Regions from separate parts of the Variovorax sp. FW301-JW7 genome, predicted to be linked through region 2. Evidence: predicted binding sites of a transcription regulator. Region 2 holds the regulator's gene; the other holds the start of a gene.
The links. Region 2 encodes LexA, which represses DNA repair genes until DNA is damaged. Its sites were predicted from a motif close to ACTGTATNNNNATACAGT; they were not measured.

Region 1 (7,179 bases), on a different contig from region 2:
CGGCGGGCACCGCCCGCAGGAGGGGTGGCCGCCGCCGGAGCCCGTGCCGCGCACGCTCAGCGCGCGGCTTCGAGCGGGGGGTAGGCGGCCGGCAGCGCGGGCATGGGGGCTGCCGGGGTGCCGGTGGTGTCGGCTTTCTTGTCGGCCTTGGGCGCGAATTTCTTGAGCTCGTCTTCGGTGGCCTCGAGCTGCGGCACCTTGCCGCTCTTGCGGCGGGTGTCGAGCGTGGCGACGAATTCTTCTTCGCTGGGCATTTCGTCGCCCTCGAAGCGGTCCATGAGTTCGCCGTTGAAGAACACGGTCAGGCGGCGCTCCTGCGGATCGACGCCCTGGCGGCGGATCGTGAAGACGTAGTCCCAGCGGTTGGCGTGGAAGACGTCGTTCAGCAGCGAGGTGCCGAGGATCTCGCGCACCTGTTGGCGCGACATGCCGGGCTTGAGTGCCGCGACCTGTTCCTTCGACACGAAATTGCCCTGCACCACTTCGACTTTGTAGGGGGTGACGGCAGACAGCGCGCCACGCGTGCGTTCGCTGAAACCGCTGCAGGCACCGAGGGCGAGCGTCGCCGCAATGGCAGCAACCAGCAACCAGGGCCGGCGTTGGAGGATGGCAGGCATGGGAGAAGAGGGGGTAGCGATATGATCGAACATTGTAGCGGTCGAGCCTGAAGGCCCGGCCTCAGCCCAGGGCGCAGGAACCATCATGGCCAACATCGACGAACTCAAGAACACCGGCCTCAAGGCCACCTTGCCGCGGCTGAAGATCCTCGAGATCTTCCAGACCGGCAGCCAGCGGCACATGACCGCGGAAGACGTCTTCCGCGTGCTGCTCAACGAACACTCCGACATCGGCCTGGCCACCGTGTACCGCGTGCTGACGCAGTTCGAGCAGGCCGGCATCCTGGAGCGCAGCCACTTCGAAAGCGGCAAGGCGGTCTACGAACTGAACGAAGGCACGCACCACGACCACCTGATCTGCACCTCGTGCGGCAAGGTCGAGGAGTTCTACGACGCCGAGATCGAGCGGCGCCAGCAGATGATCGCCAAGGACAAGGGCTGGATCCTGCAGGACCACGCCATGTCGCTGTACGGCCTGTGCGGCGATTGCGTCAAGAAGCGCTGACGCTGAAGACCTGCTGAAGCAGAAAGCGGCCCTTCACTTCGAAGGGCTTTTTTCTTTGCTCAGTCCGGGTCGCGCCCGCTCTCCATCGCCTTGTGGTGGCGCGCCACGAAATCGGCATAGGTGTCGATGCCGCGCAGCTGCAGGATCGAATTGCGCACCGCGGCTTCCACCAGCACGGCGATGTTGCGCCCGGCCACCACCTGGATGATGACCTTGCGCACCGGGATGCCCAGCACGTCCTGCGTGAGCGGCGCCGAGGGCATGCGCTCGTAGTCGCGCTCGAAGCTGTCGCGCCGCACGAGGTGCACGATGAGCTTCAGCCGCATCTTCCGGCGCACGGCCGTCTCGCCGAAGATCGCGCGGATGTCCAGCAGGCCGATGCCGCGCACCTCCAACAGGTTCAGCAGCAGGTCGGGGCAGCGGCCCTCGATGGTGTTCTGGTTGATGCGGTACAGGTCGACCGCGTCGTCGGCCACGAGGCCGTTGCCGCGCGAGATCAGCTCCAGGCCCAGCTCGCTCTTGCCCAGGCCCGATTCGCCCGTGATCATCACGCCCATGCCCAGGATGTCCATGAACACGCCGTGCATCGAAGTGCGCTCGGCGAAGTGCTTGGACAGGTAGGCGCGCAGCAGGTCGATCACGAAGGCCGACGATTCGCGCGTGGCAAAGAGCGGCAGCTGGGCGCGCTCGCAGATCGACAGCAGCTCGTCGGGCGCGGCCTGGCCGTCGGCCAGCACCAGCATCGGCGGCTCCAGCGTGACGATGCGGCCGATGCGGCGCACGCAGTCTTCCTTGCTGCCGCGCGTGAGGTAGGCCACCTCTCGCGCGCCGAGGATCTGCACGCGGTACGGGTGGATGTAGTTCAGGTACCCGACCAGGTCGGCGGCCGACTGTGCACGGCTGATGACATCGGGGTCGAACTGGCGCTCCGAGGCGCCCAGCCCCGCGAGCCATTCCCAGCGGAGCGACCCGCGGAACTCCTCGAACATGGCATCGGCGCTGATGACGGTCGGCTTCATGCGTGCGGCGGCCGGCGCGGGACGCCGGCATTCTGGTCAGGATGGAGGGAGAGAAAAGCGTCGCCGCAGCTTATCAGCAGCGGCCCGCCCGGCGCGTGCGCTCAGGCGACCTGGGTCGATTGCCAGCCGGCGATGAGGCCGTGCAGTGCGGCGGCATCGGTGCTGGACTTGATCTGCTCGCGCAGGCCGGCGTCGCTCAGCAGCTCGGCAATTTCAGACAGGATTTCGAGGTGCTTCTGCGTGGCCGCTTCGGGCACCAGCAGGAAGATCAGCAGCGCCACGGGCTGCTCGTCGGGAGCGTCGAAGCCGATGGGGTTCGCCAGCTGGAACACCGCGGCCATCGGCGCCTTGAGGCCCTTGATGCGGCCATGCGGAATGGCCACCCCGTGGCCCAGACCGGTGGAGCCGAGGCGCTCGCGCGCGAACAGGCTGTCGGTGATGAGGGCACGGCCCAGGCCGTGAAGGCTCTCGAACAGCAAGCCGGCTTCTTCGAAAGCACGTTTCTTGCTGGTGGCGTCAACGCTCACGAGCACTTGAGCGGGCGGCAGGATGGACGCGAGGCGATTCATGGTGGGGTCAGAGCGGGGGCGATTATGCACCTCATCGGTAAAAACCCCCAGTCCCTCTAATTACTTTCGTCTACATGTGTTGCCGAGAGGCGTCGCTTCCTCTGGGGGGCCTTGCAAAGCCCCACCAATGTGGTCGGACAAACAAAAGGCCGCCCGAAGGCGGCCTGAGATGCGGGGCGCGGGGCCCGGCGTTTACATCACGCGCTTGGGCGCCACGTGATGGTGGTCCTGCAGGCGATCCTTGTGGCGGACCACCTGGCGGTCGAGCTTGTCGACCAGCTCATCGACCGCGGCGTACAGATCAGCGTGGCTCGATTCCGCGAACATGTCATTGCCCTTGACGTGAATGTTGCACTCCGCCCTTTGGCGGCGTTCCTTTTCCTTCTGCTTTTCCACCGTGAGGATCACCTTGACATCGACCACCTGGTCGAAATGTCGCGTGATCCGGTCCAGCTTGCTCGTGACGTAGGTGCGCAAGGCAGGTGTGACGTCGAGGTGATGACCGCTGATCGTCAAATTCATGAATGACCTCCTGAGAATTGACGGTTGGGGAAATGACCGCGCTCCGGGATGAAGCGTGGCCGGCGAAACAGGTTTGGGGGAGAACGGGAGAAGAGGAAGAGAGAGGTGAGAAAGGGGGCGGTCGGATTCACTATGCCCAAGCTGTCACGGTATTGCAATACCGGGGCTTGCCCGAGTGACGGGCCGGTGTATTGCATGCCCTAATCCGCTATTGATTCCATAGCTGCCCCCGTGCAGTGGCATGCCCTTGCGGCACATTGGAAGCAAGTGTTTCCACGCGCCGCGCGCAGTGACCCTCCCGCCCGCAGGGCCGGCCCATTCAGCGCCAGGCGGCGCGCATGCGGTTGCGCAGGTCGATCACCGCGGCCGGCGGCGGCACCGCGGGCGGCAGCACCGGCGGCGGTGGCCAGGTCTGCAGCTCGAAGCCCGCGAGGTCGGACTCCGTGATGAAGCGGGTGCGGTTGGCGTACAGGTGCCGGTCGCCGCGCGCCGCCTGCTGCGTGATGTGGAAGCGCTGCGGCATCACCAGGTGCAGGTGGTCGCGGGCCCGCGTCATCGCCACGTAGAGCAGGCGCCGCTCTTCTTCCAGTTCGTGCGCGCCCTGCGCCACATCGGCCGGCATGCAGCCGTCGACCACGTTGATGACGTGCACCGAATTCCACTCCTGGCCCTTGGCCGAATGGATGGTCGACAGGATCAGGTAGTCCTCGTCGAGCGACGGCGGACCGGGCCGGTCGCTGGTGGCTTCAGGCGGATCGAGCGTGAGCTCGGTGAGAAAGCGCTCGCGCGAGCCATAGCCGGCCGCCAGCCGCGCCAGCTGTTCGACATCGGCACGGCGCACGCCCGAGGTGTCTTCGTACAGCCGCTCCAGGTGCGGCTGGTACCACTGCATGGCCACCTCCACGTCGGCCGGCCACTGCAGCGACGGCGCGCGCAAGGCGGCGTAGGCCTGGGCAAAGTCGGCCCACTGTTCGCGCGCGGCCGACGGCGGCACGAAGTCCCTCACCGCAGCGGCCGGGTCGGCCGCCTGGTCCATCGCGTCGAGCAGGCGCGTGCCGGTGGCCGGGCCCACGCCCGGAATGATCTGCGTGACCCGGAAGCCCGCCATGCGCCCGCGCGGGTTCTGCGCGAAGCGCAGCACCGCGAGCAGGTCCTTCACATGCGAGGCCTCGAGGAACTTGAGCCCGCCGAACTTCACGAACGGGATGTTGCGCCGCGCCAGCTCCAGCTCGAGCGCCGCGCTGTGCGACGAGGTGCGAAACAGCACCGCCTGCGACTTCAGCGCCAGCCCGCCCTCGCGGTGCGCCAGGATCTTGTCGGCCACCCAGCACGCCTGCCCGGCCTCGTCGGGCACGAGCACCAGCACCGGCTTGCCGGCCGAGGGCTTGTCGGTCCACAGCGTCTTGGCATGCCGCTCGGCGGCCTGCGCGATGACGCGGTTCGACACGTCGAGGATCGGCTGCGTCGAGCGGTAGTTGCGCTCCAGCGTGACGACGCGCGCCTCTTGCGAAAACTGCGAGGGAAAGTCGAGGATGTTGCGCACCGTGGCGCCGCGGAACGAATAGATCGACTGCGCGTCGTCGCCCACCACCGTCACGCCGCGCCCGTCGGGCTTCATCGCGCGCAGGATCTCGGCCTGCAGCAGGTTGGTGTCCTGGTACTCGTCGACCAGCACGTGGTCGAAGCGCGCGCCGACGTGCGCGGCCAGCGCGGGCTCGGCGACCATCTCGGCCCAGTAGAGCAAGAGGTCGTCGTAGTCGAGCACGTTCTGCTGCTGCTTGGCCTCGACGTAGGCGCCGAAGAGCGCCTTGAGCTGCGCCTCCCACTCGGCGCACCAGGGAAAGCTGTCTTTCAGCACGGTGGCCAGCGGCGCGCGCGTGTTCACGCAGCGCGAGTAGATCGACAGGCAGGTGCCCTTGCGCGGAAAGCGGTTGACCGTGGACGACAGGCCCAGTTCGTGCCGCACCAGCCCCATGAGGTCTTCGGCGTCGCCGCGGTCGTGGATGGTGAAGTTCTCGTCCAGCCCGATCTGCGCGGCGTACTCGCGCAGCAGCCGCGCGCCGATGCCGTGGAAGGTGCCGGCCCACGGCAACGCCGGCGGGCGCTCCGACTTCAGGCCCAGCACGCGCGCCAGCACCTGGCCCGCGCGGCGCTCCATTTCCTGCGCGGCGCGGCGCGAGAAGGTGAGCAGCAGCAGGCGCTGCGGATCGACGCCACCCGCGATCAGGTGCGCCACGCGGTGCGCCAGCGTGCTGGTCTTGCCCGAGCCCGCGCCGGCGATCACGAGCAGCGGCCGGTGGTCGGCGCCGACCGCCGCGCCCACGCCGTGCTCGACCGCTGCGCGCTGGTCGTCGTTGAGCGCGGCGAGCGCCGCGGCCAGGCGCTCGGCTTGCGTCTTCGGGGGGGTGGAAAGAACGGGGGACGCAGGGGTCTGCATGGGCACGACTTTACTGTATGTCCGTCCAGTCCACGCGCCTTGCGCCCCTGTGGCCGGTGACATAATCGCGCCTCGCTGCAACCGGAGACTCCCCATGGAAACCGCCCCGTCTCGGCAGCTTTCAACTCCCATCCGACGCCGCGCATGATGTACTGACGCCGGGTCCGCGGGAATTGAAAGCGCCCCTCCCTCGCCCATCGTTCAGTCATCCCCGGGAGTGAGCCCATGCTCAACATCTTTACGCTCGCCAACGGCCGCCTCGTCCAGGAAGAGATCGAGTCGCTCGAAGAGCTCTCCAAGTTCCAGCCGATCTGGGTCGACCTCGAGTCGCCCACGCTCGAGGAAAAGCGCTGGATCAAGCAGTACTACGGCCTCTCGATTCCCGAAGACGCGATGGACGAGGACATCGAGGAATCGGCCCGCTTCTACGAGGAAGACAACGGCGAGCTGCACATCCGTTCCGACTTCCTGATCGACGACGACGAAGACCCGCGCACGGTGCGCGTCGCCTTCATCCTGAACCAGCACAACACCGACCTGCGCAGCCGCGGCGTGCTGTTCTCGATCCACGACGAAGACGTGCCCGTGTTCCGCCTGCTGCGCATGCGCGCACGCCGCGCGCCGGGGCTGATCGAAGACGCAAAAGAAGTGATGCTCAAGCTCTTCGACGCCGACGCCGAATACTCGGCCGACACGCTGGAGAACATCTACGACGAGCTCGAGGTGGCGGGCAAGAAGGTGCTCTCGGGCAACGTCAGCGACGAGCTGGCCGGCGAGGTGCTCGGCGCCATCGCGCGGCAGGAAGACTTGAACGGCCGCATCCGCCGCAACGTGATGGACACGCGCCGCGCCGTGAGCTTCATGATGCGCAGCAAGATGCTCAACGCCGAGCAGTTCGAAGAGGCGCGGCAGATCCTGCGCGACATCGAATCGCTGGACAACCACACGGCCTTCCTGTTCGACAAGATCAACTTCCTGATGGATGCGACCGTTGGTTTCATCAACATCAACCAGAACAAGACCATCAAGATCTTCTCGGTGGCCAGCGTCGCGCTGCTGCCGCCCACGCTGATCGCGAGCATCTACGGCATGAACTTCAAGTTCATGCCCGAGCTCGACTGGGCCATGGGCTACCCCTACGCCATCGCGCTGATGGCGGCCAGCGCGCTGGTGCCGATGTGGTACTTCCGTCGGCGCGGCTGGCTCAAGTAACGCCGCGCATCGGGTGCTAGAGTGGCTGCCGACAGGCAGCTGACCTGGAGGGCCCCGTGCGCAGACTTCGTTTCCTCACCAACCGCCACCGCGCGCCGTCGACGAACACCGCGCTCGGACTGCTGCTGGCCTTCAACGCCGGTGCCATCAATGCGGGCGGCTTCCTCGTGCTGCACATGTACACCTCGCACATGACCGGCTTCGCCTCGCAGCTGGCGGACGGCATGGTGCTGGGCAACCTCACGCTGCTGCTGAACGCGCTGGGCGCCATCCTCGCGTTCGTGAGCGGCGCCGCGGT
Region 2 (7,179 bases):
CAGGCTCAGCGCGATCAGCCCGGTCGTCAGCAGCACCATGCGCCCGGCGCCGACGCGGTCGATGTAGCGGCTCACCACCATGTTGCCCAGCAGGCCGAAGGCGCCGAACAGCGCCCACATCAGGCTCAGCGTGTTGGCGTCTGCGCCGAAACCCTGCTTGAGCAGCGGGCCGAAGTAGCTGAACAGCACAAACTGGCCGACGCCCTGCAGTGCCGTGACCGACACGATGCCCATCAGCACCGGGCTGCGCAGCACGCGCGACCAGGCAGCGGCCGTGAGCGCGGCGGGTCGGATGCCGCTGGGCAGCGTGAGCCAGACCGAAGCGGCGCTCACGACACTGAGCGCCGCGATGGCCATGAAGGCCATGCGCCAGCCCAGGTGGCCGCCGATCAGCGCGCCGATCGGCAGGCCCAGCACCGAGGCCACCGACCAGCCGAGAAAGACGAAGGTCACGGCGCGCCCGCGCTGCTCGGGCGGCACCAGCATGCCGGCGCAGGCCGCGGCCTGGGGCGTGAAGATGGCGGGCGCGATCACCGTCAGCATGCGCACCGGCAGCAGCGCGCCGAAGCTGGGCATGAGCGCCGCGACCACGTGCCACGCGGCGTACCAGAGCAGGGTGAGGGCCAGCAGCTTGCGGCGGTCCCAACCGGCGACCGCGGCGGCCAGCAGCGGGGCGCCCAGGCACATCACGAAGGCGGCTGCAGTGATCAGTTGGCCCGCCGTGGCGACCTGGATCGCCAGCGAGACGCTGATTTCATTGAGGGTGCCGGGCACGACCATCACGCCCGTGCCGATCACGAAATTGCCGGCCAGCAGCGCCCAGAGCGCGCCTCGCTGCGGCGCGGGCCGGCTCATGAACTCACCGGCGAACCTGCAGTGCGCCGGGGTTCACGATGTTCGTGGGGTTGCCGTTGATGTAGCTCACGACGTTGTCGAACGCCTGGCCGAAGTAGCTTTCGTAGCTTTCCTGCTCCACGTAGCCGATGTGCGGCGTGCAGATGCAGTTTTCGAGACGCAGCAGCGCATGGCCCTGCAGCGGCGGCTCGCTCTCGAACACGTCGATGGCCGCCAGCCCGGGGCGCCCGCGATTGAGCGCGGCCAGCAGGGCATCGGCTTCGACCAGCTCGGCGCGCGAAGTGTTGACGAACAGCGCCGTCGGCTTCATGCGAGAGAGGTCTTCGAGCTTGACGAGGCCCTGGGTGTCCTCGTTGAGCCGCAGATGCACCGACAGCACGTCGGCCGCGGCAAAGAATTCGTGGCGGCTCTGCGCCACCTGGAAGCCGTCGGAGCGCGCCTTGGCGCAGCTGGCCTCGCGGCCCCAGATCACGACCTGCATGCCGAAGGCCTGCCCGTAGCGGGCCACCAGCTGGCCGATGCGGCCGTAGCCCCAGATGCACAGCGTCTTGCCCTTGAGCACCGAGCCCACGCCGAAATTCGGCGGCATCGACGCCGACTTGAGGCCCGACTGCTGCCAGGCCCCGTGCTTGAGGTTGCTGATGTACTGCGGCAGGCGGCGCATGGCCGCCATGATCAGCGCCCAGGTGAGTTCGGCGGGCGCCTGCGGTGAGCCCGAGCCTTCGGCCACCGCCACGCCGCGTTCGGTGCAGGCCGTGACGTCGATGTGGCCGCCGACGCGGCCCGTTTGAGAAATCAGCTTGAGCTTGGGCAGTTTCTCGATCAGTTGGCGGGATATCTGGCTGCGCTCGCGGATGAGCACGATGACGTCCGCATCCTTGAGGCGAACCGACAGTTGGCCGATGCCCTTGACCGTGTTGGTGTAGACCTTGGCGGCATAGGCGTCCAGTTTGGCGGCGCACTGCAGCTTGCGCACGGCGTCCTGGTAATCGTCGAGGATCACAATGTTCATGGCATGCCATTGTGCCTCGCAGCATCGGCACGTCGCACGTGTGAACGTTTGGATACCCCGTGCCAGATGGCGCCCGGGAGGCCTGTTTCAGGCCGTTGGGGGTGAATCCGCCATGCGCGTGCGGGGCGCGCAGGCACGGCGGGCTCGTTCGCACCTTCTCAGTGCAGGTGGCTGGGGCGGGGCGTGCCGCTCCCGGTTTCCGCAGCTTCCAGAGCGGCGAGCCGGTCGAGTTCGGCGCACACGTCGGCCATGCGGCCGGAAATCACGACCCGGTTGGCGCAGCCGCGCTGCGAGCCTTGCCGGTCGACCACACGGACCACGCGCAGCGGGCGGGCGGGCGTAGCGGCGGATGGCGACGTGGCCGGCATTGGGCTGCCTGCCGTGCGTGCCGTGCAGGCCGGGCGAATGGCCACGTAGCGCAGACCGGCTGCAGCGTCGCTGCTGTCACCGTGCGACGGGCGGCGGGCGGGCATCCAGCGGGTGGCCAGCGATTGCAGGGGCGACCAGAGGTCGGCGATGGCGAGGAGGGCGATTCCCATGTGAACTCCAAAAAAGTATGAGGTTGAACACAGGCAGGATTTCTTGAATCGGCCGCAACAGGGTGATGGCGACTTCGCGCCATACGCCCGCCACCTGTCGCGGCCGGATGAGGTGCTGCTGCTCGTGGGCAGCAGGCCCGGGACCTACATCAGCATGGTGTTGCGGATGAGGCCGACCGCGAGGCCTTCGATTTCAAAGGGCTCGCCGGGCTGGACGATGATGGTCGGGTAGTCGGGGTTCTCGGCGTGCAGCTCGATCACCTGCTTGTTGCGCTTCAGGCGTTTCACGGTGACTTCTTCGCCGAGGCGCGCCACCACGATCTGGCCGTTGCGCGCTTCCTTGGTGGCCTGCACGGCGAGCAGGTCGCCGTCCATGATGCCGGCGTCGCGCATCGACATGCCGCGCACCTTGAGCAGGTAGTCGGGCTGGCGCTGGAACAACGTGTTCTCGACGTAATAGGTCTGGTCGACGTGCTCTTGCGCGAGGATGGGCGAACCCGCCGCCACACGGCCGATGAGCGGCAGCGCGAGCTGGGCCATGCCGGGCAGCGAGAGCGAGAACTGGTTGCCTTCGCGGTGGCGCGTTTCGTGGAGCGAGCGCAGCGCATCGCCCTTGAGGCGGATGCCGCGCGAAGTGCCACTGACGAGTTCGATGACGCCCTTGCGGGCCAGGGCCTGCAGGTGCTCCTCGGCGGCATTGGCCGACTTGAAGCCCAGCTCGTTGGCGATTTCGGCGCGCGTCGGCGGCGCACCGGTGCGTGCGATGGCGGCCTGGATCAGGTCCAGGATCTGCTGCTGGCGGGCGGTAAGCTTCACTGCGAACTGCATAGTGGTTTCCTTGCGGCACTGGCTAGATATCCAGTACCTGTATTTTTAACCAGTTTTCAAAAGTTGACAAGCCATGACTCATTCCTCTTCGTCCGAGACGCGCCGCGTGGTGGTGCTGGGCACCGGCGGCACCATTGCCGGCAAGGCTGCCAGCAGCGGCGACAACATCGGCTACACGGCGGGACAGGTGGGGGTGGCGGACCTGCTGGGCGGCATCGAGGCGCCGGCCGGCGTGACGCTGGTGGCGGAGCAGGTCGCGCAGCTCGACAGCAAGGACATGGACGCCGACACCTGGCGCCAGCTGGCCATGCGCTGCGCACACTGGCTGGCGCAGCCTGATGTGGCTGGCATCGTGATCACGCACGGCACCGACACGCTGGAGGAAACCGCCTTCTTCCTGCACGCCGTGCTGGCGCCGGCCAAGCCGGTGGTGGTGACCTGCGCGATGCGCCCGGCGACGGCCCTGTCGCCTGATGGTCCGCAGAACGTGCGCGACGCGCTCGTGGTGGCTTCGACGCCTGGCGCGCGGGGCGTGACGGTGGTCTGCGCGGGCACGGTCCACAGCGGCCTCGACGTGCAGAAGGTGCACACCTACCGCCTCGATGCCTTCGCGTCGGGCGATGCGGGGCCGGTCGGCTATGTGGAAGAGGGCGAGGTGCGGCGCGTTCGCGCGTGGCCGCAGGGGGCGCCGTTCGATGCGGCGCGGCTGACGGCCGTGTCGAAGCCGTGGCCCCGCGTCGAGATCGTCATGAGCCACGCGGGTGCGAGCGGTGCGATCGTCGAGGCGTTGCTGCTTCCGTCGGCTGAGCCCTTGCGCGGACTGGTCGTGGCCGCGACCGGCAATGGCACCGTGCACCACGCGCTGGAAGCCGCGGCGCTGAAGGCGCAGGACGGCGGCGTGTCGGTGCTGCGCGCCACGCGCTGTGCGAACGGACGCATCCTTCCGAAACTCGGTGACGGGCTGCGTGATGCGGGCGCACTCACGCCGGTGAAGGCGCGGGTCGCGCTGGTGCTGGAACTCTTGGGAGTGGCCGCCCTGCCGGAGTCGGAGGGCGGTTAGGAGAGCGGCTGACGGGGTCAGCCGCTGAATCAAATCAGCTGTTCAGTGCGGCAAGCGCGCGCTGCGTGATCTCATCGACCGTGCCCACGCCTTGGATGGCGCGGTACTTCGGCGCGGCGGCCGGATCGGCCTTGGCCCAGGCCGAGTAGTAGTCGACCAGCGGACGGGTCTGCTGGCTGTAGACGTCGAGCCGCTTGCGCACGGTCTCTTCCTTGTCGTCTTCGCGCTGGATCAGCTCTTCACCAGTCACGTCGTCCTTGCCTTCCACCTTCGGCGGATTGAACTTGACGTGGTAGGTGCGGCCCGATGCCGGGTGCGAGCGACGACCGCTCATGCGTTCGATGATGTCGCCGAAGGGCACATCGATCTCGAGCACGTAGTCGAGCTTGACGCCGGCCGCCTTCATGGCGTCGGCTTGAGGAATGGTGCGCGGGAAGCCGTCGAACAGGAAGCCGCCGTTGCAGTCGGGCTGCGCGATGCGTTCCTTCACGAGGTTGATGATCAGGTCGTCGCTGACCAGTGCACCCGAATCCATGATCGTCTTGGCCTGCAGCCCGAGGGGGGTGCCTGCCTTGACGGCGGCGCGCAACATGTCGCCGGTCGAAATTTGGGGAATGCCGTATTTCTGGCAGATGAAGGTCGCTTGCGTGCCTTTGCCTGCCCCGGGCGCGCCCAGCAAAATAAGTCTCATGGTGTCCTCGGAAGGTTCTTAGATTTTGTGTCGCGCCCCATGCGCACCCTCAGGCGCGCCGAGGCGGAATTGCGTCGAGGATAGCATGCGTGCCCGTGACAAATTGCCGCCGTTCCCTCGGGGACGGCGGGCAGTTCACGCAGGCGAGCCGGCTGCGAAGACCGCGCGCACGCGCGCCAGGTCTTCGGGCGTGTCGATCCCGGGGCCCGGTGCCACATCGCTCACATGCACTGCGATGCGGTGTCCGTGCCACAGCGCGCGCAGCTGTTCGAGTGCTTCGGTGGCTTCGACGGGCGCGGGCGACAGCAACGGAAATTGCCGCACGAAGCCCGCGCGATAGCCGTAGATGCCGATATGGCGCAGCGGTGCCGGGCTGGGCAGCACCGAGGGTGCCGCGCCGCCTGAAGAGCCGTCGCGCCACCAGGGGATCGGTGCACGGCTGAAATAGAGCGCATGACCCTGTGCGTCGAGCACGGCCTTCACGACGTTCGGATTCATGAAGTCGGCCAGCGAGTCGATCGCATGGACGGCGGTGCTCATCGCGGCCTGCGGGCGAGCGGCCAGCGTGGCGGCGACGGCGTCGATCAGCGCGGGGTCGATCAGCGGCTCGTCGCCCTGCACGTTGACGACGATCGCGTCGCCGTCGAGCCCGAGCTGTTCGCAGGCTTCGGCCAAGCGGTCGGTGCCGCTAGCGTGGTCCTGGCGGGTCAGCAGGGCCTCGACACCGTGCGCCTTGCAGGCCTCGATGATGGCGGCGTCGTCGCCGGCCACCACCACGCGAAGGGCGCCGGATTGGCGGGCGCGCTGTGCCACGCGCACGACCATCGGCAGGCCGGCGATGTCGGCCAGCGGTTTGTTGGGAAGCCGCGTCGAAGCCAGCCGGGCCGGCACCAGAACGGTGAAGCTCACAGCCCCAGCTCTTCGTCGGACAACGTGCGGGCCTCGTTCTCGAGCAGCACCGGGATGCCGTCACGCACCGGGTAGGCCAGGCGCGCGCTGCGCGAGCAGAGTTCCTGCTTCTCGGCGTTCCAGGTCAGCGGGCCCTTGGTGACGGGGCAGACGAGCAGTTCAAGCAGCTTGGTATCCATCGAGCGATGATAGCTTTGCGTCGAGCGCTGCGAAGAACGCCGGCGAGGGTTCGAAGTGCAGCGGCACGGCAAGCGCGTCGGGTGCCTGGTGCCAGAGCTTGACGGCGTCTTTTTCGGTGCAGACGAGGGGCAGGGCGGGACCGGCCGGGCGTTGCCAGCCGGTGAAGTCGTGGTGGTCGGGCAGCGCGAAGGTGTCCGCAAGCGTCAGGCCGCGTGCGCGCAGCATCGTGAAGAAGGCTTCCGGCCGTGCGATGGCGGCGAGCGCGATCACGGGCTGGCCGGCGAGCGTGTCGAGCGGGATGCGACGGCCGTCCTTCGCGAGGGCGTACGGCGCCAGTTCGCGGGTGGCGGTGTAGCCGCCGGCGAAGGCGGGCCGCTCGCCGCTGTGCAGCAGCAGGTCGCAGCGGCGCGGCCACGGCTCGCGCAAGGGGCCGGCAGGCAGCAGCCAGCCGTTGCCGACGCCGCGGTCATCGAATACGCAGATCTCGATGTCGCGGGCCAGCGCCAAATGCTGCAGGCCGTCGTCGCTGACGATGACCTGGGTGGCCGGGTGCCGCTCGAGCAGGGCGCGTGCGGCCTCGATGCGCTGCGGGGCGACGAAGACGGGTGCGCGGGTGGCATGGTGGATCAGCGCGGGTTCGTCGCCGACGTCCTGCGGATCGCTGTCCGGCAGGACTTCACGGCAGTCGTCGGTACGCCGGCCATAGCCGCGCGACACCACGCCCACACGCAGCCCGCGCGCCTGGAGATGCCGCACGACCGCCATCACGACCGGTGTCTTGCCGGCCCCGCCCGCGATCACATTGCCGACCACGATCACGGGTACTGGCACGCGTCCGGTTTTCTGCCAGCCCCATCGATAGAAGGCGCGCCGCAGCGCGAAGAGGGCGCCATAGACCAGCGACAGTGGCCACAGCAGGCAGGCCAGCGCACCGCGGCGCAGCCAGGCATCCTGCAGCCGCGCGCCGGTCGACACTCAGTGACCGGCCTGGGCCGTCGACTGGGCGGCGAAGGTGATCTGCATCAGGCCGGCGCGGCGCGCAGCCTCCATCACCGTCACCACGGCCTGGTGCGGGCTGGCGGCATCGGCGCTGATGATCACGACG

Region 1: the regulator LexA is predicted to act here: its motif matches at 5,682-5,699, upstream of AC3WQM_RS25520 (ATP-dependent helicase).

The regions. Positions count from the first base shown of each region.
Region 1 covers NZ_JBYTBC010000010.1:269,914-277,092, reverse strand. Annotated here, with positions in the region: gene AC3WQM_RS25545 (outer membrane protein assembly factor BamE) at 57-617, opposite strand; gene fur (ferric iron uptake transcriptional regulator) at 703-1,122, shown strand; gene hprK (HPr(Ser) kinase/phosphatase) at 1,182-2,141, opposite strand; gene AC3WQM_RS25530 (PTS sugar transporter subunit IIA) at 2,243-2,710, opposite strand; gene hpf (ribosome hibernation-promoting factor, HPF/YfiA family) at 2,903-3,232, opposite strand; gene AC3WQM_RS25520 (ATP-dependent helicase) at 3,552-5,669, opposite strand; gene corA (magnesium/cobalt transporter CorA) at 5,895-6,881, shown strand; gene AC3WQM_RS25510 (YoaK family protein) at 6,938-7,179, shown strand, end outside.
Region 2 covers NZ_JBYTBC010000003.1:722,480-729,658, forward strand. Annotated here, with positions in the region: gene AC3WQM_RS11805 (MFS transporter) at 1-855, opposite strand, end outside; gene AC3WQM_RS11810 (D-2-hydroxyacid dehydrogenase family protein) at 860-1,867, opposite strand; gene AC3WQM_RS11815 (hypothetical protein) at 2,026-2,406, opposite strand; gene lexA (transcriptional repressor LexA) at 2,551-3,234, opposite strand; gene AC3WQM_RS11825 (asparaginase) at 3,308-4,294, shown strand; gene adk (adenylate kinase) at 4,329-4,985, opposite strand; gene kdsB (3-deoxy-manno-octulosonate cytidylyltransferase) at 5,121-5,894, opposite strand; gene AC3WQM_RS11840 (Trm112 family protein) at 5,891-6,073, opposite strand; gene lpxK (tetraacyldisaccharide 4'-kinase) at 6,054-7,049, opposite strand; gene AC3WQM_RS11850 (ExbD/TolR family protein) at 7,050-7,179, opposite strand, start outside.